Regions from separate parts of the Rhizobium sp. BG4 genome, predicted to be linked through region 1. Evidence: riboswitches for the same ligand, from Rfam matches in the RefSeq annotation. Region 1 holds a riboswitch; each other region holds the start of a gene.
What was found. Region 1 has a riboswitch for cobalamin ahead of F2982_RS13530 (CbtB-domain containing protein). Riboswitches for the same ligand answer to the same signal wherever they lie in the genome.
Positions count from the first base shown of each region.

Region 2: linked by a shared signal. The riboswitch ahead of cobU (bifunctional adenosylcobinamide kinase/adenosylcobinamide-phosphate guanylyltransferase) and the one ahead of F2982_RS13530 (CbtB-domain containing protein) in region 1 are both predicted to bind cobalamin.
Region 3: linked by a shared signal. The riboswitch ahead of bluB (5,6-dimethylbenzimidazole synthase) and the one ahead of F2982_RS13530 (CbtB-domain containing protein) in region 1 are both predicted to bind cobalamin.
Region 4: linked by a shared signal. The riboswitch ahead of nrdH (glutaredoxin-like protein NrdH) and the one ahead of F2982_RS13530 (CbtB-domain containing protein) in region 1 are both predicted to bind cobalamin.

Region 1 covers NZ_CP044125.1:2,672,971-2,678,982, reverse strand. Annotated here, with positions in the region: partial or broken gene F2982_RS13550 (sensor histidine kinase) at 1-1,478, opposite strand, end outside; gene F2982_RS13545 (sulfite oxidase-like oxidoreductase) at 1,590-2,252, shown strand; gene F2982_RS13540 (hypothetical protein) at 2,237-2,824, opposite strand; gene F2982_RS13535 (CbtA family protein) at 3,017-3,754, opposite strand; gene F2982_RS13530 (CbtB-domain containing protein) at 3,767-3,976, opposite strand; cobalamin riboswitch at 4,001-4,129, opposite strand; gene F2982_RS13525 (histidine phosphatase family protein) at 4,181-4,738, shown strand; gene F2982_RS13520 (response regulator) at 5,005-5,448, opposite strand; gene F2982_RS13515 (CHASE3 domain-containing protein) at 5,445-6,012, opposite strand, start outside.
Region 2 covers NZ_CP044125.1:3,609,381-3,615,392, reverse strand. Annotated here, with positions in the region: partial or broken gene cobN (cobaltochelatase subunit CobN) at 1-1,542, opposite strand, end outside; gene cobW (cobalamin biosynthesis protein CobW) at 1,546-2,595, opposite strand; gene cobU (bifunctional adenosylcobinamide kinase/adenosylcobinamide-phosphate guanylyltransferase) at 2,600-3,112, opposite strand; cobalamin riboswitch at 3,406-3,799, opposite strand; gene F2982_RS18085 (chloride channel protein) at 4,022-5,812, shown strand; gene F2982_RS18080 (cobyric acid synthase) at 5,809-6,012, opposite strand, start outside.
Region 3 covers NZ_CP044125.1:3,749,871-3,755,882, forward strand. Annotated here, with positions in the region: gene F2982_RS18760 (NAD+ synthase) at 1-635, shown strand, start outside; gene F2982_RS18765 (NYN domain-containing protein) at 720-1,433, shown strand; gene F2982_RS18770 (PD40 domain-containing protein) at 1,464-2,294, shown strand; cobalamin riboswitch at 2,312-2,493, shown strand; gene bluB (5,6-dimethylbenzimidazole synthase) at 2,536-3,219, shown strand; gene F2982_RS18780 (DUF2865 domain-containing protein) at 3,247-4,344, opposite strand; gene F2982_RS18785 (NADP-dependent malic enzyme) at 4,471-6,012, opposite strand, start outside.
Region 4 covers NZ_CP044126.1:1,327,285-1,333,296, reverse strand. Annotated here, with positions in the region: gene nrdF (class 1b ribonucleoside-diphosphate reductase subunit beta) at 1-505, opposite strand, end outside; gene nrdE (class 1b ribonucleoside-diphosphate reductase subunit alpha) at 676-2,835, opposite strand; gene nrdI (class Ib ribonucleoside-diphosphate reductase assembly flavoprotein NrdI) at 2,805-3,215, opposite strand; gene nrdH (glutaredoxin-like protein NrdH) at 3,228-3,449, opposite strand; cobalamin riboswitch at 3,703-3,927, opposite strand; gene F2982_RS26250 (MBL fold metallo-hydrolase) at 4,058-4,915, opposite strand; gene F2982_RS26245 (alpha/beta hydrolase) at 4,985-5,968, opposite strand.

The sequences.
Region 1 (6,012 bases):
GAGATCGGCGTCCGCCGCCTTGATCCGCCACGCGACGATCTCCAGCGTGTCGCGGATCGCCTCATCCAGCGGCACCGGGCCGAGCTTTTCGTTCGGCTTGCGGGCGAAATTGCGCAAGTGCTTGCTGATCGATGCCATACGGTCGATCAGGCCGCCGATCCGCCGGATATTGTCCTGTGCCTCGTCCGTGCGCCCGCGATCGAGCAGAACGGTGGCGCTGTCCGTATAGGTCTTGGCGGCCGCCAGCGGCTGGTTAAACTCGTGAGAAAGTGCCGCCGACATCTGGCCGAGACCGGCAAGCTTGCCGGCCTGAATAAGATCGGCCTGCGTCTGGCGCAGCTGCTTTTCCGTCAGCCGGCGCTCGGCGATTTCCTCCTCGATGCGGCTGTTGACGCGGGCGAGATCGGCGGTGCGCTCCTCGACGCGCCGCTCCAGCTCGTTGCGGGCTTCGGCCTGCAGATGCATGCGTTCGTTCAGCCGCATGCGCCGCTGGCGCAGCACCGCGAAGGCGAGCCCGGCAATGCAGAGGAACAGGAAGACCGCAGCAAGCGCCGTGCGCGCCTGCGCCCGGACGGAGCCGGTGTCGAGCAGCACGTTGACCGTCCAGTCCTCGGCCGTCATGTAGCTGGAAAGCACCAGATATTCCTTCTGCACGCCCTCCTCGACCAGCCCCATCAGATTGTGATCCTCGAAGCGGCTGCGGTTCACCGGCAATGCCGCGAGCGTCGCATTGGCATAGCGCCGCGACGCCTCAGTGCGCTGCAGGCGGTCGGTGGTCAGCGGCAGGATGCTGTTATAGAGCCATTCCGGCTTGCCGGACATGAAGATGATGCCCTCGGGGTCGGAGACGAAGATGCGGTATTCGCCGCCCGTCCAGGAGGATTCGATCATGTCGATATCGACCTTGAAGACGATGACCCCGCGTATCTCGTCCCCCACCCTGATCGGCGAACCGAAATAATAGCCGCGCTTCAGCGATGTCGTGCCGAGCGCGTAGAAGCGCGACTGCTTGCCGGCGATCGCCTCCTGGAAATAGGGCCGGTAGCTGAAATTCTCGCCGACGAAGCTGTCGGGCAGATCAAAATTGCTGGCCGCGATCGTCTCGCCGTCGGGTGTGATCACATAGATATCGGAGGATTTCAGGAGATGGTTGATCTCCTTGAGATAGAGGTTGGCGGCATCCCGCAACCCCTTGTCTTCGGGGTGGGCCACCAGTTCCTTGATATCGTCGTGATCGGCAATCAGCGCCGGCAGCGCCTCATAGCGGTTGAGATGGCCGCTGAGCGCCGAGACGGCAAGACGCAGCGCCGTTCCCGCCTGGGCCGAGGCCTCTGCCATATAGGCGCGCGTCGCCACCGATCCGCCGTAGTAGAAGAAGGCGAAAACGACGAAAGGCACTGAGAACAGCGCGAATATAAGCCTGTGCCTCTGAGACAGCGGCGGCTCCTCCCATTCTGCCTCCCTCCCCAGGAAGGCATCCCCGACGGCCTGATTGTAATGAGCACGGAGGAGGATTCCAAGAGGCGCGGCTGCCTTGACAGCTGCGGCTCCAGATTGTCCTATCGCTGCACTGCGAGAGGACGAGTGCCATGACCGACCAGCAGACCCCTGTTGACAGTAAACTGACCACCTCCAAACGCCGCTGGGCCGCCGAAGGCAAGTTCCTGACCGGCCGCGTCGCCCGCCCGGAAACCGACCGCCTGCCGCCCGGCCAGCATCTGGTGAAGAACTGGCCGGTGCTCGATCTCGGTCAGCAGCCGTCGATTGCGCTCGACACATGGAAGCTGGAGGTCCGTGGCCTGGTGGAAACGCCGCTGACGCTTTCCTGGCGCGACTTCCAGGCGCTGGAGCAGAGCACCTTCGTCTCCGACATCCACTGCGTCACGACATGGTCGCGCTATGACAACAAATGGAAGGGCGTCGCGACGCGCGACCTGCTCGACCGCGCCATGCCCAAGGCGGAAGCAAACTATGTCATGCTGACGAGCTACGACGGCTACACGACCAACCTGCCGCTCGCCGATTTCGCCGCCGAAGACGCGATCCTCGCGACCGCCTGGGAAGGCCAGCCGCTGACGGCCGATCACGGCGGCCCGATGCGCCTCATCGTCCCGCATCTCTATTTCTGGAAAAGCGCCAAATGGCTGCGCCGCATCGACCTGATGCCCGCTGACCGGGCGGGCTTCTGGGAGATGAACGGCTATCACATGTTCGGCGATCCCTGGCGGGAACAGCGCTATTCCGAAGACTGAACCTTCAGCCACCGGCGCCCGGCAAGGAAGACGCCGAAAACAAGCGCGAAGAACCCGGTCAGCGACGCCATGCTCGCCGTATGGAGCGGTATCTCGCTCCAGCGCGGCCGGATGATATCGGCCGTATTGAACGCCTCGCCGCTGAAACGGCAGGTGATCAGCGACAACCCACGCCTGATCATATCGGCATCGGCTTCGGAGACGATCGCACTCGCCGCCGCGGCCTCCCGCGGCATCTCCCGCAGAGACATCAGCACCGCCTTGGTCGCCGCCAGATAAGCATGGGCGCATTCGTTGAACGGACTTTCCTCATCCGTCACGCTGCCGGGCATGCGGCCCCAGAGACAGTAGGAATACTGGATCTGCGCATAGTTCAGCACCCGGCGGAACGGCTCGTCGGTATCGGTGGCGGTGGATGCGAGCGCGATGATCCGGTCACGATAATCGGCCATCACGGCCATTTCGCCGTGGGAAATTTCGGGGACGGGGATGCCGGCGTGATTGGCAGAGGATGTGCGGCTGTGGGCCATGGCACCGCCGCTCGACAGCGCGAGCGCAGCCATGCCGGTCATCAAATGAAACAGAGGCCTATTCATCACAGCCTTTACCAATGCCTCATTCCTGTGCTTGTCACAGGAATCCAGTGCGTCCATGTCCATGGACGCGGGAAACTGTAGAGTCATTCACCGCGCCGACGCGCGGTGGCTGGATTCCTGTGACAAGCACAGGAATGAGGGAAGCCTTTGGCTCCCCTCACCCAATCCTCACCGAAACGCCGGACGCCCGACAGCACCCTGCGAGGCCAGCCGCTTCTCGGCCAGCATCCCGAAGACCACAGCCAGCACCGACCACAGCACGACATGCATGCCGAGCGAGGTGATGCGGAAGCGCCAGAGGACGATCGCCGAGTAGTTTTCCGGCACCTCGTTGATCGGCGGCAGCAGATACTGCACGAGGCCGATGAAGACGATATAGGCGATGCCGGCGATGATCGCGCCGTTCCAGATGCCGAAGCGGTGAGCGAGGCTGCGCGCAAAGGCGATCGCCGCGATCAGCGCCGCGACGGAGACGACGATCATCAGGAAGAACAGCTCGGTGCGAACGCCGATCGTATCGCCATTGCCGACAGCCGGCGGATTGGCCGGGTACTTGATGCCGGGAACGAGGATGATGGCGACGAAAGCGGCAAGAGCGATGACCGCAGCGGTGCCGCGGGCGCTGAGCGTGCTGAACCGGCCATGCACGAAGGCAAAGGTCAGCGCGAAGAGACCGCCGACGGCGATGCCATAGGCCATGGCGCCGGTGAAGAGACCAATGCCGGCCTGCGTCGCGCGGCTGACGATCTCGGGCTCTGCGGCCTCGCCGGCTGCCTGTGCCGCGGCTTCCTCGAAAGCGATCGCCTGATCGACGAGCGGCTCACCGAAGAAATGGGCGAAGACAAACACCAGGACGCCAGCAATCGCCCCCGCGATCATGCCGCGAAGTAGAAGGTTTCCAACCATGTCAGTCGTCCTTTAGTGGCAGGGGAAGCCGAGAAGGTGGCGGGCGTCATGCACGAATTCGTGGACGTAGCCGCCGGAGAACAGCGCCATGGCGCCCTCTTCCGTGCCGACGAAATAGATGGCGATGATCATCAGCAGGCCGCCGAAGATCGCCCAGGGCAGGATCTCGCCAACCGGAATCGGCTGCGGTGCTGCGATAGGCTTGAAAGTGATGTCAGACATGTATTCCTCCTGGAATGACGCGTTCAGTCGAAAGGATGTTGCGGCAAGGTCTGACTTCCAGTTCGCTTTCGCATCCTGGTCACAGTGGCGCGACCGCGCCGGATTTACACCGGCTTCCAAACCCGCAACGTGACCGTTATATCTCTAGGCTTCGAACTGTCAACGAAACTTCATCTGCCGAAGAGGCAGCCCGGAGGCTCTCCTGTGCATACCCGGCTGACCTGGATCTGCCACGGCCCGACAAGCGCCAACCGCGAAGGCCGCTTTCCGCTGAACGAGCCGCTCGAACAGAGCGCCGCCACCGATACCGCGGCTCTCGCGGAAAGGCTTCAGCGTGCCGATCACGTCAAAAGCAGCCCGGCGCTCGCCGCGCTGCAGACCGCCGAAATCCTGAACCTGACGGCCGCGGCCGATCCGAAGCTCGCCGATATGGATTACGGCCGCTGGAAGGGCCGCCCGCTTGCCGATCTGCAGGCCAAGGAGCCGGATGCTCTGATCCAGTGGATGACCGATCCGGACGCCGCCCCGCATGGCGGCGAGAGCCTGTCGAAACTTCAGGCCCGCATCGCCGGCTGGATGGAAGAGCAGCAGGCATTCGACGGCCATATCGTCGCCATCGCCAACGCCACCGTCATCCGGGCCGCGATCCTGCATGTGATGAAGGCACCGCCGAGTTCTTTCTGGCTGGCGGATATCGAGCCGCTCGCCCTGCTGCGGATGAGTTTCGACGGCCGTCGATGGGCGCTGCGCTTCAGCCGCTGATTGCAGCAAGCGTCTGTTTTCACCGCATAATTTAGATAAGCCTTACGCAAGCAAGTTGCGCCATACCTATTGAACCCGGCATGCCGGGCTCTAAGTGCATGCCCCGTGGAGACCAACCATGACGTATGATTGGAGTGGGGAGCGGACGCGGCGTGTGCGCCTTCTGAAGGTCGCAATCGCCATTGTTCTCATAGCTATCGTCATCGGCATTCCGCTGCTGATGCGCTGAACGAAGGGCGAGCAGGCAAACTGCTCGCCTTTTCTCGTTATTGCTGCGGAATCTGGATCACCGCGAAGAACAGGCCAAGCTGGCGGATCGCGTGGGCGAAGCCGTCGTAATCGACGGGCTTGGTGATATAGACATTGGCGCCGAGATCGTAGCAGCGCTGGATTTCGCGCTCGTCATCGGTGGTCGTCAGGATGACGACAGGCATGCGCTTGGTGTGCTCGTTGTTCTTGATCTGCTCGAGAATATCGATGCCCGACGTATCCGGCAGATTGAGATCGAGCAGCATCAGCAGATAGCGGTCCTTGCTGACGGTGCCGCTGCGGTCGGGGCCGAGGATGAAGTCGAGCGCGCTCTTGCCGTTGGTGAAGGGCACGATCTCGTTGTTGACGCCGGCCCGGCGCACGTTCTTCTCGATGAGGCGGGCATGCCCCTCGTCGTCCTCGATCATGACGATCGTGACTTCCTGGCCTGTGGCTTTCATGACTCTGTACCCTTTACGATGGTGGTGAGATCCGACGGCAGAAGCAGCGTGAAGGTGCTGCCGGTGCCCTCTGTCGAAGCGACAGTAATGTCACCTCCCAAATTTCGTATTAACGATCGCACATATGCGAGGCCGATGCCTTCACCCGGCTGATCCTGTTCGCCGGCGCGGCGGAAGAGTTCGAAAACGCGCTCGCGATCGGCAACTGCGATGCCGCGGCCGTTGTCCTCGACATCAATCCTGATCCGGCCCTTGCCGGCCGGCATGGCCCGCACGGCGATCCTGACAGGACGGCCAAGATAGCGGTATTTGACCGCATTGTCGAAAAGGTTGCCGAAGATCTGGTCCAGCGAGAAGCGGTCGGTGATCAGTCCGGGCACGCGGATATCCATCTCCACTTCCCCATCGGCCTCGGCGACCTGGTGATGCACGTTCGCCGCAGCCGTCTCGAGCATGGCCTTGAGGTCGATCCTCTCCGGCACCAGCTTGCGGCGTCCGTCGCGGGAAATCTTCAGGATGGCGTTGATCAGCGAATCCATCTTGCGGGTCGACGAGCGGATGAAG
Region 2 (6,012 bases), 940 kb from region 1:
CGGAATTGGTCGGCCCGTCCATCAGATGCCGCATCAGCGCATCGCCGTCCGCCGGGTACGCATCGATGCCGTAACCCGCCTCGCGCAACGCCTTCAGCACCTCGACGGTCCCGGCGGGCGTATCGAGCCCCACGCCGTTGCCGAGCCGCCCGTCGCGGTTCGGATAGTTGGCCATCACAAGCGCGACCCGCCGCTCTGCCGCCGTCTTGCGCCTCAGCCTCGCCCAGTGGACGGCAAGTCTCGCCGTATAGCGCATCCGCCCGGCATCCGGCTCGCTGCCGACGATATTGGCCTCGACACTGGCATCGTAACGCGCCGCCGCCTTGAACGAGACGGCGCGCGACAGCACCCGGCCATCGACTTCGGGAAGCGCGACGTTCATGCCGAGATCGCGGGCCGAGAGACCTTGCGATGAACCGCTCCATGCCTCCTTCGAGGATGCCGAGAAGATCGCCTGCAGCACGACGGCGCCGCTGGCTTCGAGGATTGTCGGCTGGCGGTCGGCACCTGGCGCGGAGACCGCAAATCCTGTTGTGTTGACGACGATATCGGGCGCGGCGGCAGCAAAGACGCTTTCGAGAATGCCGGTGGAAACCGGGTCCTTGAGGCTGTAGGCAAAGACCGGGAGTGGCCGCAGGCCTTCGGTTGCCAGCGCCTCGATCATCGCTTCGATCGGCTTGGTTTCGCCGCTCTGGACGAGGGCTCGGTAGAAGCTGATGGCGGCGATGGGGGCTTCGGTCGAGAGTGGGTTACCCCCCTCTGTCCTGCCGGACATCTCCCCCACAAGGGGGGAGATTGGCTGGGCTCGACCGCTCGCTTCAACCTGCATTGTCTGGGAGGAAGCGCGCCGCGAGTCGATCTCCCCCTTGTGGGGGGCTCGCAGAGCAGGTCGAGACCCGTGGCTCGACCCCGGCCGCCTGGCAAGGCAGAGGGGGGTATCGCGGACAGCAGCCGATCCGAAAGCGCCCGCCACTCCTCGACACCAACAACACCCCGCCCCGGCCACCATATCCCCGCCTTCATCAACGGAGCAGCCGCACCCGGCTTCTCTCCACCGGCAACCATCGCCGCCGCATAATCCAGAAACCGCCGCGAATTCTCGTCGCCGCCTTCGATCAGATAGGACCAGAGCGCATTGAGATCATCGAGATCGACATTGGAGAATGGCGTCAGCCCGGCATCCGGCTTGGAATCTCCGGGCAGCACCGCAATCCGCGCGCCACTGAGGGCTGCGCAGGCATGCAGTGCCTCCAGAGCATAGTGAAAATAGCTCGCTCCCCCGAGCGCCCGGACGATAATCAGCTTTGCGTGCCGCGCCGTCCGCTCGACATAGGCATCGACGGACATCGGGTGTTTCAGGCTCATCAGGCTGGCGACGCGCAGCGTCAGCGGATTGCCGCCACCCTGCCCATGAGCGGCGGCGATTGCCGCAAGCTCCGTGTCCGCCGCAGAAAGGAACAGGATGTCGCCGGGTGACTGGCCGAGATCGGTCGCCTCGTCACCGTCGCTGATCGTTCCTTTCTGGGCGAGGAGTAGATGCATGGATCAGACCAGCGCCTCGATCGCCTTGCGCACGGCAGCTTCGTCCATATCGTGCAAGCCGATGACGACGAGGCGCGTGCCGCGGGTTTCGCCCGGTGCCCAGGCACGGTCGAAATACTGGTCGATGCGGCTGCCGACAGCCTGGATCTGCAGGCGCATCGGCTTGCCGGAGACATCGGCAAAGCCCTTCAGGCGCAGCACGTCATGCTCTGCGATCACGCCCTTCAGCTTCTCGATGAAACCGGCGGGATCGGCAAGCGTGCCGAGCTCGACGACGAAGCTGTCGAACTCGTCGTGGTCATGCGGCGTGCCGTCCTCGTGCTCCAGCTCGTGATGGGACTTGCGGTTGGCGATGTCTTCTTCCGTGCCGATGCCAAGGCCGAGCAGAACGCTTGCCGGGACATCGCCGTTCTTCGCTTCGATCAGCGCAGGTTTGCGTGAAATACGCGACGCAACCTCGTCGCGGACACGGATAATGCCGGCCGCATCGAGCAGGTCGGTCTTGTTGAGAACGATCAGATCGGCGCAGGTCAGCTGATCCTCGAACAGCTCCTCGATCGGGCTTTCGTGATCGAGGGATTCGTCCTCGACGCGGCGCGCCTCGACGGCATCATGGTCGTCGGCAAAGCGGCCGGCCGCGACTGCGGCGCTATCGACGACGGTGATGACGCCGTCGACGGTGACTTCGCTGCGGATGTCCGGCCAGTTGAAGGCGGCGACCAGCGGCTGCGGCAGCGCCAGACCCGAGGTCTCGATGACGATGTGGTCGGGGCGCTGATCGCGCTCCAGAAGCTTGGTCATCGTCGGAATGAAATCGTCGGCGACGGTGCAGCAGATGCAGCCATTGGTGAGCTCGATGATATCGTCCTCGGTGCAATTTTCAGCACCGCAGCCCTTCAGCACGTCGCCGTCCACGCCGAGATCGCCGAATTCGTTGATGATCAGCGCGATCTTCTTGCCGCCGGTATTGGAAAGCAGGTTGCGGATCATCGTCGTCTTGCCGGCCCCGAGGAAGCCGGTGATCACGGTTGCGGGGATCTTCTGCTGGTTCATTCGTTCAACCCTTCATCTTCAGCGGCAGGCCTGCCGCGATAAAATACACGTCCGCGGCGGAGGCCGCGATCATCTGGTGCAGCCGCCCGGCATGGTCGCGAAAATCCCGCGCCATCCGGTTTTCGGGAACGATCCCGAGGCCGACTTCATTGGAAACAAGAACGAGCCGCGCCTTCGCCTTCGGCAGCCAGGCCGCGAGCGCGGCACTTTCCGCCGCCACATCGCGCTCGTCCATCATCAGATTGGTAACCCAGAGCGTCAGGCAATCGACCAGGATCGCCCGCCCCTCGCCGTCGATTGCCGCAAGCCGCTCGGCAAGCTGCAGCGGCTCCTCATGCGTCTGCCACGACGGCCCGCGATCGGCCCGATGCTGCTCGATCCGCGCCCGCATCTCCTCGTCCCACGCCCGCCCTGTCGCCACATAGTGACGTTCGAGACCGGTGTCGGTGATGAGATTTTCAGCGAAGCGGGATTTGCCGGACCGGGCGCCGCCGAGGATGAAAGTCGCACTGCTCATGCGAAGGCCACCGTGCTGGGGCACATATCTCTCGGTCTTCCCTCATTCCTGTGCTTGCCACAGGAATCCAGCCACGGCGCGTCGGCGCCGTGAATGAATCGCAGCAACAAGGAAATGAGTCTCCCGTGCCCAAGGACTTGGGCACGCTGGATTCCTGTGACATCCCGTGGGCGCAGCCCTAAGGCCACAGGAATGGGGGAACCCCTCTGAGGCGCCGCATATAGCGACATGAAAATTCTCGTTTCAGCCATGACAACCTCCGTGCTGGCAGCGGGCGGGAATGCCCAAAGGGCTCTTCGCCCGGCACAGATGGCAGGTCTCCTGGCTCGCGGCTTCAGGCCCCGACAGGGACGGCCGAAAGGCCATCCCTGATCGTGCCAGCGGATCTTCCTCGCCTTCCCGGCTGCATTCTCGTGAAAAGGCGGACGATTCGTAGAATTAGAGGCGTCCTGCCCCGGCTGATCACGATGCATTTCCAGTGGCTTTTCCGATGCGCGTCAGCCATTGCCCTGCTGCGGAATGCAGCGATCAGGCAGCGGTGCCGATGCACCGGATGGAAGACCCTGACCGCTCTACAGTCGCGGGGTCGGCTGTGATGAAGGCGCCCGGCTTGGGTCCGCCCCGTCACATTCCCTTTTCATCCCGAGCGGCAACCGCCGCCCCGGAACCATCCGTAATTGAAAGCATCGTTAGGCGTGCGGCCATGCGAAGTCAATCGATGCCAGGGCAATCCAAACAGCCCGCTCTTAACCCGACTGAGTCTACCAAACAGATAGTCTATTAAATTCATTGACTTAAGTCGATATTTCGCTTGCGACCGCCTCGCTTTTGCGGCAATTGCTCGCGAAATCATGCGGCGCAAAAAGCGCGCTTCCTTGATCCTGCATTCCATCGCCTAGTTCTGTCATCATGCTCACGAAAACCGACATCGGCCGCCTGGCGCGGCGCCATCTCAAATTCGATATGGCGCGGCTGCGCGCCCTAGCGCGCCAGAATGAAATGGGCATGGTTTTCGCGGGCGGCGCTGTCGGCATCATCGCTGGTTGCGCGGTGACCGGCATGAGCCTGATCTCGCGCGAAATGCACAGCCTGATTTTCGGCATCAGCGATGTCGACCGCCTGAGCTCGTCCGAGATCGACAACAAGCTGCTCCTGCTCTTGGCGCCGATCTGCGGCGGCCTGCTTCTCGGCCTGCTGCTGTTCATCCTCAGCAGAACGCGCAAGAAGCCGATGGTCGACCCGATCGAGGCGAACGCGCTGCATGGCGGCCGCCTGTCGCTGACCGATAGCGTGATCGTCGCGATCCAGAACCTGATCTCCAACGGCTTCGGCGCCTCGGTCGGCCTCGAGGCCGGCTATACGCAGCTTGCGGCCGGTCTTGCCTCCAAGCTCGGCCTGAAGCTGCAGCTGCGCCGCGCCGATCTGCGCGTGCTGGTCGGCTGCGGCGCGGCCGGCGCCATCGCCGCCGCCTTCAACGCGCCGCTGACGGGCGCCTTCTACGCTTTCGAGCTGATCATCGGCACATACACGATCGTGTCGCTGACTCCCGTCGTCGTTTCCGCCCTGCTCTCGACGCTGATCGCCCGCCTGCTTGCCGGCAGCGACTTTACCATCGATGTCGGCCAATTCGGCAGCGTCGTTCCAGCCGACTACGTTCCGGCGATCCTGCTCGGCGGTTGCTGCGCGGGGGCCGGCATCCTGATCATGCAGGGCGTCTCCTTCATCGAGGAACTGGCGCGAAAGAGCTCGGTGCCGACCTATGCCCGCCCGGCGCTCGGCGGCATCGTCGTCGGCCTGCTGGCGATGATTTCGCCGCAAGTGCTCTCGGCAGGCCATGGCGCCCTGCATCTCAACCTGTCGCACCAGGTGGCGATCCCGGCGCTGATCGGCATTCTGCTGTTGAAATCCTTCGCCTCCGCCGTATCGATCGGCTCCGGCTTCAGGGGCGGCCTGTTCTTCGCCTCGCTGTTCATGGGCGCCCTGCTCGGCAAGCTCTTCGCCTATTCGGCGCCGTTCTTTGCACATGCGTCACTGACACCGGAGGTCTATGCCGTCGTCGGCATGAGTTCGCTCGCCGTCGCCATCATCGGCGGACCGTTGACGATGACCTTCCTGGCGCTCGAGATCACCGGCGACTTCCCGATCACCGCCCTGGTGCTCGCCGCTGTCATCACATCCTCGCTCGTCGTGCGCACCACCTTCGGCTACTCCTTCGCCACATGGCGCTTCCATCTGCGCGGCGAAAGCATTCGCAGCGCCCATGATGTCGGCTGGATCCGCAACCTGACGGTCGGCAAGCTGATGCGCGCCGACGTCAAGACCGCCAATGTCGCGACCTCCGTCGAGGAATTCAAAAAGACCTTCCCGGCCGGTTCGACGCAGCGCGTCATCCTCGTCGATGATACCGGGAAATATGCCGGCCTCGTCCTCGTTCCCGAAATCCATTCCAATCCGATCGATACGGATGACGAGGGCAAGGGCCTGGAGAGCTTCATCCGCTACAAGAACGACTTCCTGCAGCCGCAGATGAATGCCAAGCAGGCCGCCGCGATCTTCGACAAGACCGAGAGCGAAGCGCTGGCCGTGCTCAACAATCTGATCGAGCGCAAGGTCGTCGGACAGCTCAGCGAAAGCCATACGCTGCGCCGTTACACGGAAGAACTGGACCGCCGCCGCCGCGAGGTCTCTGGCGAAATCTAGCCGAGCAGCCGCTGCAGCCAGTCGCGGTCGAGATGACGCTCCAGCTCGGCCGCCACGGCATCCAGCGCCCTGTCGACGCTTTCGGCATAGCTTTTCCGTTCGCCTGCGAGACCGAAGCTTTCTAGCAGTCGCGAGCGGTAGGCATCGCTCGAAAACAGACCGTGCAGATAGGTGCCCATCACCCGGCCATCGGTGGAGAT
Region 3 (6,012 bases), 1.1 Mb from region 1:
ACGATATCGTGCCCATCGAGGAGCCGGTGAAGGGCTTCACTTCGGCGCTGTCGGACCTCTTCGAAGGCACAGATAGCGGCATCACCGAAGAGAACCTGCAGAGCCGCGCCCGCGGCGTCATCCTGATGGCGATCTCCAACAAGTTCGGCTCGATGGTGGTCACGACAGGCAACAAGTCGGAAATGTCTGTCGGTTACGCCACGCTCTACGGCGACATGAACGGTGGCTTCAATCCGATCAAGGACCTCTACAAGATGCAGGTCTATGCAATCTCGCGCTGGCGCAACGCACATGTGCCGCCGGATGCGCTGGGTCCATCGGGCGTCGTCATCCCGCAGAATATCATCGACAAGGCACCCTCCGCCGAGCTTCGCCCGGACCAGAAGGACCAGGATTCGCTGCCGCCTTATCCAGTGCTCGACGACATCCTCGAATGCCTCGTCGAGAAGGAAATGGGCGTCGACGAGATCGTGGCGCGCGGTCATGACGTCGCTACCGTCCACCGCGTCGAGCATCTGCTCTACCTCGCCGAATACAAGCGCCGCCAGTCGGCGCCGGGCGTGAAGATCACCAAGAAGAATTTCGGCCGTGATCGCCGCTACCCGATTACCAACCGGTTTAGGGATCGCAGTTAGCGATCGTTAACCCGATCAACCGAAAGCTGCTGACTTCCGCATTCTCCCGCGTTTCTATCGTCAGAAACGCGGGAGGTCGTGATCGTGCGTGATACGAAAGTCGCCGTCTTCATCGATACCGAAAACCTGCCGGCGCGCTCGGCGGGTGAGATCATCGACATAGCCTCGGGCTACGGGCGCCTGATCGAGCGGCGCGCCTATGGCGACTTCACGCGGGAGGCTGCGCAGCCGTGGGTCGCGGCCGCCGGAAAGCATGCGCTCAGTCTACAGACGGCGGTCAGCTCCCAGTCGGGCAAGAACGGCGCGGATATCCTGCTTGCCGTCGATGCGATGGAATATCTAGGAGCTTCGGCAATCGATCTTTTCTGCATCGCCAGCAGTGATCGTGACATCGGCCATCTGGCGACGCGTATCCGAATGCGCGGCAAGCAGGCGATTGGGCTTGGTGCGCCGAATGCTTCCAGGCTGCTGCGCGAGTCGTTCGACGATTTTTTCGAGCTGCGTCTGCTAGAGGCGCCGGCGAACCTTCCGGCTCTGGCCAAGGTCGTGGCGCTGCAGCCATCGCCCAGCATCCGGCCCTATATCGCGCAGGCGCTGCAGACTGCCAAGCTGAGGGAGGAAGGCTGGCTCGATATCGCCGAGCTCGGCACCCTGCTGCGGCAGGTCTATCCCGACTTCAAGGCGCAGCATTTCGGCGCTCCGAACCTCAGTTCGCTTTTGAAGCGATGCGACTTTATCGAGACACAGATGCATGGCACAAACCGCATGCAAATCAGAATGAAGCGGAACGGCGGATAGCCGGACCGCCGTACAATGCGGGAGGCATGCATGCGCAGTTCGGTCGAGATCTACAATATCCGCACTGGCCAGAGCCGGGTGGTTTTCCAGACGGAGCAGCTGATCGAGGCACCGAACTTTTCGCCTGACGGGCGCTATCTGCTGCTGAACGGCGACGGGTTGCTCTACCGCTTGTCACCGGATGGTGAGGGCGGGCTGAAGCAGGTCGACACCGGCTTTGCCGCCGCCTGCAACAACGATCACGGCATTTCGCCCGATGGAAAGCGGTATGTGATTTCCGATAAGACGGAATACGGCAAATCCTGCATCTATACGCTTCCAGCGGAAGGCGGGGCGCCGAAGCAGGTGACCACCAATCTTCCGTCCTACTGGCACGGCTGGTCGCCCGACGGCAAGGAATTGGCCTATTGCGGTATCCGCGACGATATCTTCGACATCTACACGATAGCGGTCGATGGCGGCGCGGAGCGGCGGTTGACGCATGGCGAGGGGCGCAATGACGGGCCGGACTATTCCTTCGACGGGCAGTGGATCTATTTCAATTCCAGCCGCACCGGGCTGATGCAGATCTGGCGCATCCATCCTGACGGTACCGGGCTGGAGCAGGTGACCCACGACAATTACGGCAACTGGTTTGCGCATCCGGCACCTGCTAACGACAAGGTGCTGATCCTCTCCTACGATCCAGATGTCTTCGATCACCCGCGCGACCTGCATGTCAGGCTGCGGCTGATGGACATGGATGGCGGCAACCTGACGACGCTGTTCGAACTGTTCGGCGGGCAGGGCACGATCAATGTTCCCTGCTGGTCACCGGATGGTGATGAGTTTGCCTATGTGCGCTATTTCCCGGCCTCTTGATAGGCTGCTGAAAAGCGGGCATGACGGTCGTGTCAGGTGCCCGCCATGGCGGGAGAATCGGGAATCCGGTGGAAGACCGGAACGTGCCCAACGCTGTAAGGCTGACGCCTGCCGCATCATGCCACTGGGTGATCCCGGGAAGGCTGCGGCGGGCGGATGACGCCAAGTCAGAAGACCGGCCTGGCATCATAGACTGATCCCGCGCGGACGGCGGGTCGGTTGCGTTGTTGGGGATTTGACGATGCGACCCTTGAGCGGGGATGCGCTGCAGCGCGCATCCGCTTTTTCCGGTGACGAGCGCGATGCCGTCTACCGGGCGATCAAGACCAGGCGCGATGTGCGCGACCAGTTTTTGCCGGATCCGGTACCCGAGGATGTGCTGATGCGGCTGCTTTCGGCCGCGCATCACGCGCCGTCGGTCGGCTTCATGCAGCCGTGGAATTTCATCGTCGTCGACGATGCCGCTGTGAGGCGGCGGGTGTGGGAGGCGTTCGATCGGGCCAACCATGAGGCGGCCGGGATGTTCGATGGCGAGCGGCAGGCGACCTACCGGTCGCTGAAGCTCGAAGGCATCCTCAAGGCGCCGCTCGGCCTCTGCATCACCTGCGATCCGACGCGCAGCGGCGAGGTGGTGCTGGGGCGTACGCATAATCCGCGGATGGACAGCTATTCGACCGTTTGCGCAGTGCAGAACCTGTGGCTCGCAGCGCGGGCCGAAGGCGTCGGCGTCGGCTGGGTCAGCATCTTCCATGAGAACGAACTCAAGGAGATCCTCGGCGTGCCCGCGCATATCGAGATCGTTGCCTGGCTCTGCGTCGGCTATGTCGACGAGCTCTACCGGGAGCCGGAACTCGCCGTCAAAGGCTGGCGGCAGCGGCTGCCGCTCGAGGAGCTGGTCTTCCGCGATGGCTGGGGCCGCCGCTAGGACCGGTCGACGTTCAGTCTATGCCGGTTAGTTCTGCTGTTGCTGCTGCGGCTGTGGGCCTGATGTTGCCGGGTTCTTCAGATCGATGCTGCCTTGGTCGCCTGCGAGGAATTGCGGGCCGACCTGGCGGACCTTGCTATTTTGCGGCTCATAGGGCCGGTCGGGGACCTGCACCTGTGGCGCGGCGGGCGCAGGAGCCGCCGTTGCCGGCGGTTTGGTGGTGATCGTCGTGATCGAGCCCTTCGGCGGCGGCGCGCTGGCGGTCTGGTTTTTGCGCATCTGCTCGTAATAGGCAGTCAGATTGCAAGTGCAGGACGACTTTTCGCCGGGAGCGCGGTTCTTGTAGGCGAAGGCGTTCGGCATGGCGCCGTAGCGGGCGCCCGTTGCGGCCGAGACCATGTTGGCGGCGTCGGTGTTCGAAACGTCCTGATAGAAAAGCTCGGTCTCGATGCCGGGGCACATTTTCGAGCAGGTCGAGGCATCGCGGCTGAAATCGATCGAGGTGGCGTTGGTGCTGATCGGGAAGAAGCCGCCGTCGCAGGTGCGCACGCACATGGTGCTGACATGCGACATCATCTCGCCGCGCGGCACGCCATATTGCGTGTTGCCTTCCTCGCCATTGCCGAGCGGGATGAAGGTATCGCCGCGCATCGCCTGTTCTTCAGTGCTTGGCGCCGGTTCATAGGCGCGCTCGTCCGGTTGATAGCCCGGATCGTCGTTGCAGCCGTTGTCGTCGAGGGCGGCCATCAGCTGGCGGCGTTCGTTGATATCGCTGCCGCCGGATTCGCGCAGCTGGTTGCGGCGGTCCTGGAGGTAGTGGATGTTGTCGATCATCCGCGCTTCGGATTCCTGCAGGTCGCTGCAGTAGCCGGCATTCTCGCCGCCGATGACGACCATGCTGTCGACGGTGCAGCCGTTGCTGCGCAGGTCGTTGCGCAGCTTGCGAAGCTCAAGGTTCTGCTCGGCTATGGCGCTTGCATATTGGCGGATTTCCGGGCCGTTGCCGATCACCTGCGGCAGGTCGGCAAGACGGCCGCGCAGATCCTCGCAGATCGCACTCGTTTGGGCCGCCGCGGGCGCGGCAGCCGCAAGGAAAAGGGCAAGGGTCAGGCTTCGGCGTTTCACGGTATCATCCCGCAGCATAGTCAAACCGGAAGCGGCAGGGCATTTGCCGCATCCATCCTGTCTAGCTGCCTTCCGTTAACAAGCTAACGAAGGAATTCTAACGCATTTTTCCGATCGACCGCAAATTCACGCCGGCTGCTGTGCCTCGACGACGGCCAGAGCCGCCATGTTGACGACGCCGCGCGAGGTGACCGAAGGCGCCAGGATATGAGCCGGGAGCGCCGTGCCGAGCAGGATCGGGCCGACATGTAGGCCGTCGGTCATCGACTTGACGACGCCGAGTGTGATGTTGGCCGCATCGAGGTTCGGGAAGACCAGAAGATTGGCTTCGCCGTGCAATGTCGTGGATGGCATGACGCGCTTGCGGATCTCATCGGCAATCGCGCTTTCGCCATGCATTTCGCCATCGACTTCGAGATCAGGCGCTGCATCGCGGATCAGCTGCAGGGCGCCGCGCATCTTCGTGGCGCTCTCGCTTTCGCGCGAGCCGAAGTTGGAATGCGAGACGAGGGCGGCGCGCGGCGTGATGCCGAAGCGCTTGATTTCCTCGGCGGCAAGAACCGCCGATTCCGCCACTTCTTCGGCGCTCGGATTGAACGTCACGTAGGTGTCGGTGAAGAACGTCGCGCCGCGCTGCGAGATCAGCAGGCTGAGCGCCGAGAAATCACGGACATCCTTGCGCTTGCCGATGATCTGGCGAACGTCGCGCAGATGCTTCTCGTAGCGTCCCTCAAGACCGCAGATCAGCGCATCGGCCTCGCCGCGGCGAAGCGCCAGCGCACCGATGACGGTGGTGTTGGTACGCACGATGGTGCGCGCCGCTTCCGGAATGACGCCGCGGCGGCCGACCAGCGACAGATAGAGATCGACATATTCGCGGAAGCGCGGATCGTCTTCCGGGTTGATGACGGCGAAATCGGCGAGCGGACGGATACGCAGACCGTAGCGCTGCAGACGGGTCTCGATGACCTGCGGACGGCCGATCAGGATCGGTTCGGCAATGCCTTCTTCGATCAGCACCTGGGCGGCGCGCAGCACGCGCTCGTCTTCACCTTCCGAGAAGATGACCCGCTTTTTCTCGGCAGCCTTGGCGGCGGTGAAGATCGGCTTCATGACGAAGCCGGAGCGGAAGACGAAGCGGTTCAGCTGGTCGAGATAGGCGTCGAAATCGGTGATCGGACGGCGCGCGACGCCGCTTTCGGCCGCAGCCTTGGCGACGGCGGGCGCAATGCGCAGGATAAGGCGCGGATCGAAGGGCGACGGGATCAGGTAGTTCGGCCCGAAGACCGGCGTCTCGCCGGAATAGGCGCGGGCGGCGACATCCGACGGCTCTTCGCGGGCGAGACCGGCGATGGCGCGCACGGCTGCCATCTTCATGGCTTCGTTGATCTCCTCGGCGCCGCAATCCAGCGCGCCGCGGAAGATGAAGGGGAAGCAGAGAACGTTGTTGACCTGGTTCGGGAAGTCCGAACGTCCGGTGCAGATCATCGCGTCCGGGCGGGCGGCGCGGGCGAGTTCCGGCATGATCTCCGGTGTCGGGTTGGCGAGCGCCATGATCAGCGGCTTTTCTGCCATCTGCTCCAGCAGTTCCGGCTTCAGGACGCCGGCGGCGGAGAGGCCCAGGAAGACATCGGCGCCGCCGATATTTTCGGCGAGCGTGCGGGTGTC
Region 4 (6,012 bases), on a different replicon from region 1:
AATAGAACAGGAAGCTTTCGAGGAATACGCTCGCGACCTTTTTCTTCAACGGATCGCCCGAAGCATATTGCTCCATGATCAGCGCCGACTTCCGCTGCAGGAATTCGTTCTCCTCCGACCAGCGATAGGCATCGTCGACATCCGGCGTCAGGCAGAGCGTCGAGAAGATCGACGAATAGGAGCGCGCATGGACCGCTTCCATGAAGGAGATGTTGGAGAGCACCGCCTCCTCATGCTGGGTCGCGGCATCGGCCATCAGCTTCACCGAGCCGACGCCGTTCTGGATCGTGTCGAGCAGCGTCAGCCCGGTGAAGACGCGGATGGTCAGCTGCTGCTCCTCGGGCTTCAGCGTCGCCCAGGAGGGGATGTCGTTCGATAGCGGCACTTTTTCCGGAAGCCAGAAGTTGCCGGTGAGGCGGTTCCAGACCTCGAGATCCTTGTCGTCCTCGATGCGGTTCCAGTTGATGGCGCGGATGCGGCTGATTGGTTTTACGGCGATGTTCATAGTGTGCCCTTTGGAAGGAATTCATCTGTAGCCCCCTCATCCGCCTGCCGGCACCTTCTCCCCGAGGGGAGAAGGGATACCGCGGCGGCGTCTCGCTCAACATCCCCCTCTCCCCCGGGGAGAGGGCTAGGGTGAGGGGGCCGCTTGCTCAGAACATTAAAGCTGAGGGATCACAGCGTGCACGACACACACCCCTCCACCTGCGTGCCCTCCAGCGCCATCTGGCGAAGGCGGATGTAGTAGATGGTCTTGATGCCCTTCTTCCAGGCGTAGATCTGCGCCTTGTTGATGTCGCGGGTCGTCGCGGTATCCCGGAAGAACAGCGTCAGCGACAGGCCCTGGTCGACGTGCTGGGTAGCCGCCGCATAGGTGTCGATGATCTTCTCCGGCCCGATCTCGTAGGCATCCTGGTAGTAGTCGAGATTGTCGTTGGTCATGAAGGCGGCCGGGTAATAGACGCGGCCGATCTTGCCTTCCTTGCGGATCTCGATCTTCGAGACGATCGGGTGGATCGAGGAGGTCGAGTGGTTGATGTAAGAGATCGACCCCGTCGGCGGCACGGCCTGCAGGTTCTGGTTATAGAGACCACCAGACATGACCGCTTCCTTCAGCGCCAGCCAGTCTTCCTGCGTGGGGATTTCGATACCGGCATTTGTGAACAGGTCGGCAACCGTCTGTGTAGCCGGTTTCCATTCCTGCTCGGTGTATTTGTCGAAATATTCGCCGGACGCATATTTCGAATTCTCGAAACCCTTGAAGCTCTGGCCACGCTCGACCGCCAGCCGGTTCGACGCACGAATGGCGTGATAGGTCACCGTGTAGAAATACATGTTGGTGAAATCGACGCCCGCTTCGGAGCCGTAGTGGATCCGCTCGCGGGCGAGATAGCCATGCAGGTTCATCTGTCCGAGACCGATGGCGTGGCTTTCGTCATTGCCCTTCTCGATCGACGGGACCGAGGAGATATGGCTCATGTCGGAAACCGCCGTCAGCGCCCGGATCGACGTCTCGATCGTCTTGCCGAAATCGGCCGAATCCATCGCTGCCGCGATATTCAGAGAGCCGAGATTGCAGGAGATGTCCTTGCCCATATGCTTGTAGGACAGGTCGTCGTTATATTCGCTGGCCTCGCTGACCTGCAGGATCTCCGAGCAGAGATTGCTCATGGTGATGCGCCCGGCGATCGGGTTCGCCTTGTTCACCGTGTCCTCGAACATGATGTAGGGATAGCCGCTCTCGAACTGGATTTCGGCGATCACCTGGAAGAAGTCGCGTGCCTTGATCTTCTTCTTGCGGATGCGGCTGTCGGCCACCATCTCGCGATACTTTTCGCTGACCGAGATCTCGGTGAAGGGCACGCCGTAGACGCGTTCCACGTCATAGGGCGAGAACAGGTACATGTCCTCGTTGTTCTTGGCGAGCTCGAAGGTGATGTCGGGGATGACGACGCCGAGCGACAGCGTCTTGATGCGGATCTTCTCGTCGGCATTTTCGCGCTTGGTATCGAGGAAGCGCATGATATCGGGGTGATGCGCATTCAGATAGACCGCACCGGCCCCCTGCCGCGCGCCGAGCTGGTTGGCGTACGAGAATGCGTCTTCCAGGAGCTTCATCACCGGAATGATGCCCGACGACTGGTTCTCGATATGCTTGATCGGCGCACCGGCCTCGCGGATGTTGGTCAGCGACAGCGCCACGCCGCCGCCGCGCTTGGAAAGCTGCAGCGCCGAATTGATCGAGCGGCCGATCGATTCCATATTGTCCTCGACCCGCATCAGGAAGCAGGAGACGAGCTCGCCGCGCTGCTTCTTGCCGGCATTGAGGAAGGTCGGCGTCGCCGGCTGGAAGCGCCCGGAAATGATCTCGTCGACCATATCGCGGGCGAGCGCCTCGTTGCCGCGCGCCAGCGCCAGCGCCACCATGCAGATACGGTCTTCGTAGCGCTCCAGATAGCGCTTCCCGTCGAAGGTCTTCAGCGTGTAGCTGGTGTAGTATTTGAAGGCGCCGAGGAAGGTCGGAAACCGGAATTTCTTGGCATAGGCGTGATCGAAGAGATCGCGGACGAAATTGAACGAATACTGGTCAAGCACCTCCTGCTCGTAATAGCCCTCGGTCACCAGATAATCGAGCTTCTCCCGGAGGTTATGGAAGAAGACGGTGTTCTGGTTGACGTGCTGCAGGAAATATTGCTTGGCCGCCTGCCGGTCCTTGTCCAGCTGGATCTTCCCCTCGCCGTCATAGAGGTTCAGCATCGCGTTCAGCGCGTGATAATCCAACGCGGCATCAGCGGCCTGCGCCTTCAAGGGGCGCTCGAGAACTGCCGTGTCCAAAATCGTTCCAATCCGTGTTTGACATTGGCGACGTCGTCGGCCGTGCCGAGAAGCTCGAACCTGTAGAGGTACGGCACCTGGCATTTGCGCGAGATGATGTCGCCGGCGAGCCCGTAGGTCTCGCCGAAGTTGCTGTTGCCCGCAGCGATCACGCCGCGAAGGTTCGAACGGTTTGCCGCATCGTTCAAGAAACGGATCACCTGTTTGGGAACGGCCCCCTTGCCGCCCTCGCCGCTATAGGTCGGGACGACAAGCACATAGGGCGACCCTGCCTGCAGGGTCTCGCCGGTAATGGGGATGCGCTGCGCGGGAAGGCCGAGCTTCTCGACGAAACGATGGGTGTTCTCCGACCGGCTGGAAAAATAGACGATCTCGCCCATCGCGGCAGCCGATCAGGCGAGCGCGCTGATCATGTCAGGGCGGAAGCCCGCCCAATGCTGCTCGCCGGCGATGACGACGGGCACCTGGCGGTAGCCAAGACCCTGTACCAGCTCGTAGGCAGCGCTATCGGTGGAAACGTCGATGATCGTGTAGTCGATGCCCTGGCGGTCGAGGGCGCGGGTGGTCGCGGTGCATTGGACGCAGGCGGGCTTGCTGTAGACGGTGATGCTCATTGTGAAAACCTCGTGACTGGAAGGCATGGGATATCGCTCGGACATCCGCCGATGTCCGCGCTTGGGAAGATCGAAATGGAAGGCAGCCGTTGCCGATTGCCGGGCGTCAGCAGCCCGTCATTCGCGCCGGTATGATCTGAAACTCAAAGACATAAGACTTCACCCCGAAGTGGCTCATGCAGGACACACCGGAGGAAGCGAAGAGCCGCATCATGCGCTCACCTCATCGCTCGCCAGCCGGACACCCCGCCCGTGGACGTTTTTCGCTCAAGGCAGGTCTCCTGGCTTGCGGATCATCACATTCATCCCGGCCTTCCCGGGTCTTCATGACCCAGTGACCCGAAATGGGACAGATGCTCGCCGCTTACAGTTGCGGGGGCAGCTCCGGCATTGTCCCGCCTTGCAGCGGGTCTCACCGAATTCCCGTCTTAGCCCACGATCCCTACGAATCGCGAGAACCTCGAACACTAGATATAGTACGCGAGTCAAAATCAGCGTCAATAATTTGTTTGCCAACAGCACTGAGGAAAGTGGGGAAATCCGGCGAACATGGTGAATGGGGAGTAAACGCAGCCTTTGTATCAAGGCCGCCCACTCCCCTCCCGCGATCAATCCGCAGCCGAAAATCGATATGCGGTGCCCTGCCGCTCGGCATAGCCGACACCGGGATAGGCCCAGTGGTAGCCGAGCAGCTTGAGCTTCTCGCCGGCGGCGCGGTCGAGCACCATCTTGCGGTTTGCGAGCGCGATCTCCGGCTCGGTGTCGAAGCCGAAGTGCCAGTCCGGGTGCTCGAAGAAGACGACATTGCTGGTTGCCGCATCGCCGGTGATCAGCAGATTGTCGCGGCCGCGAAGCTCGAGCGAGATATGGCCGGGCGTATGCCCGCGCGTGCTGACCGCCTGCATGCCGGAGACGATCTCGTCGCCGGGCTTTACCAGCGTCAGGCGATCCCTGACGGCGTTCAGATCACGCTGGGCGCCACGGGCAAAGCCGTGAAGCGCTTCGGGCATGTGGATCTCGAAATCCTTGTCCGTCCAGAAGGCCCATTCCGCTTCGCTGACATAGTAGTCGGCATTCGGATAGAGCAGCGTTCCGTCGGAATTGACCGTGGCGCCGGAGTGATCGGGATGAACATGGGTGAAGATCACCTTGGTGATCGCTTCAGGGTCGATGCCGGCGGCCTTCAGATTTCCTACGAGGCGGCCCGCGGTATCCTGAAAGCGCGTGCCCGATCCGTTGTCGACGAGGATCAAATCCTTGCCGGACCGGATCAGCGGAATGTTGACCTGGAAAGGAGCGGCCGTCGCATCGCCGCCGATACGGCCGAGGATGGCGGGGCGATCCTCCGCCGGCGTATCCGGCAGAATGATCTGGTCCGGCAGCATGATGAAACCATCGCTGAAGACGGTTATGTCGAATGCACCATGTTCGAAGCTGTAGGGCTTGGTTTCGGTCATGCGGGTCATCTGAACATCCTCCGGTTTCGGTGTAAGGCAGGGCGGCGCCGGGATCGATGGCGCCGCCCGCGACAGGGGTTACGAACGGGCGAATTCGAGAAGATCAGCGTTCAGCTGATCCTTGTGGGTATCCGTCAGGCCATGCGGCGCACCGGGATAAACCTTGAGGATCGCGTGCGGGATGAGCGTCTTGGAAGTACGCCCGGCGGCATCGATCGGCACGATCTGGTCGTCGTCTCCATGCACGATCAGCGTCGGCACGTCGAACTTCTTCAGATCCTCGGTAAAATCGGTCTGCGAGAAGGCGACGACGCTGTCGTAGGTGTTCTTGTGGCCGCCCATCATGCCCTGCATCCAGAAGCTGTCGATCATGCCCTGCGAAGCCTTGGCACCCGGACGGTTGAAGCCGAAGAACGGGCCGCCGGCGATATCCTTGTAGAGCTGCGAACGATCCTTGAGGCTCGCTGCCTGGATGCCGTCGAAAACTTCCTTCGGCAGGCCGCCCGGGTTCTTGTCTGTTTTGACCATCAGCGGCGGCACGGCGGAGATGAGGCCGGCCTTGGCGACGCGGCCTGTGCCATGGCGCCCGATATAGCGGCTGATCTCGCCGCCGCCGGTCGAAAAGCCGATCAGGATGATCTCCTTGAGATCGAGCTGCCCGATGAGATCGGAGAGGTCATCGGCATAGTGGTCCATGTCGTTGCCGTCCCACGGCTGGCTGGACCGGCCGTGACCGCGGCGGTCATGGGTGATGACGCGGAAGCCGTTATTGGCGAGATGGAAGGCCTGCGCTTCCCAGCTGTCGGCCGAAAGCGGCCAGCCGTGGCTGAGGATGACCGTCTGGCCCTTGCCCCAGTCCTTGTAATAGATCTCGACGCCGTCGCGGGTGATGATCCTGCTGCCCATGGTCCGTGTTCCTTCGTTGCTCTGGTTGGCCTTCGTTTCGGCCTTGGCTGGGGTTGCGATGGTGGAAAGTGCGGTTGCCGTCGCTGCTGCGCCGAATGCGCCGGCCAGCATGTTTCTGCGGGAAATCATTGCGGTTGCTGCGGTTGCCTGTGCCATTGTCCTGTCCTCCGGTTGGTCTCTCAGATCTCGTCGCGTCCTGT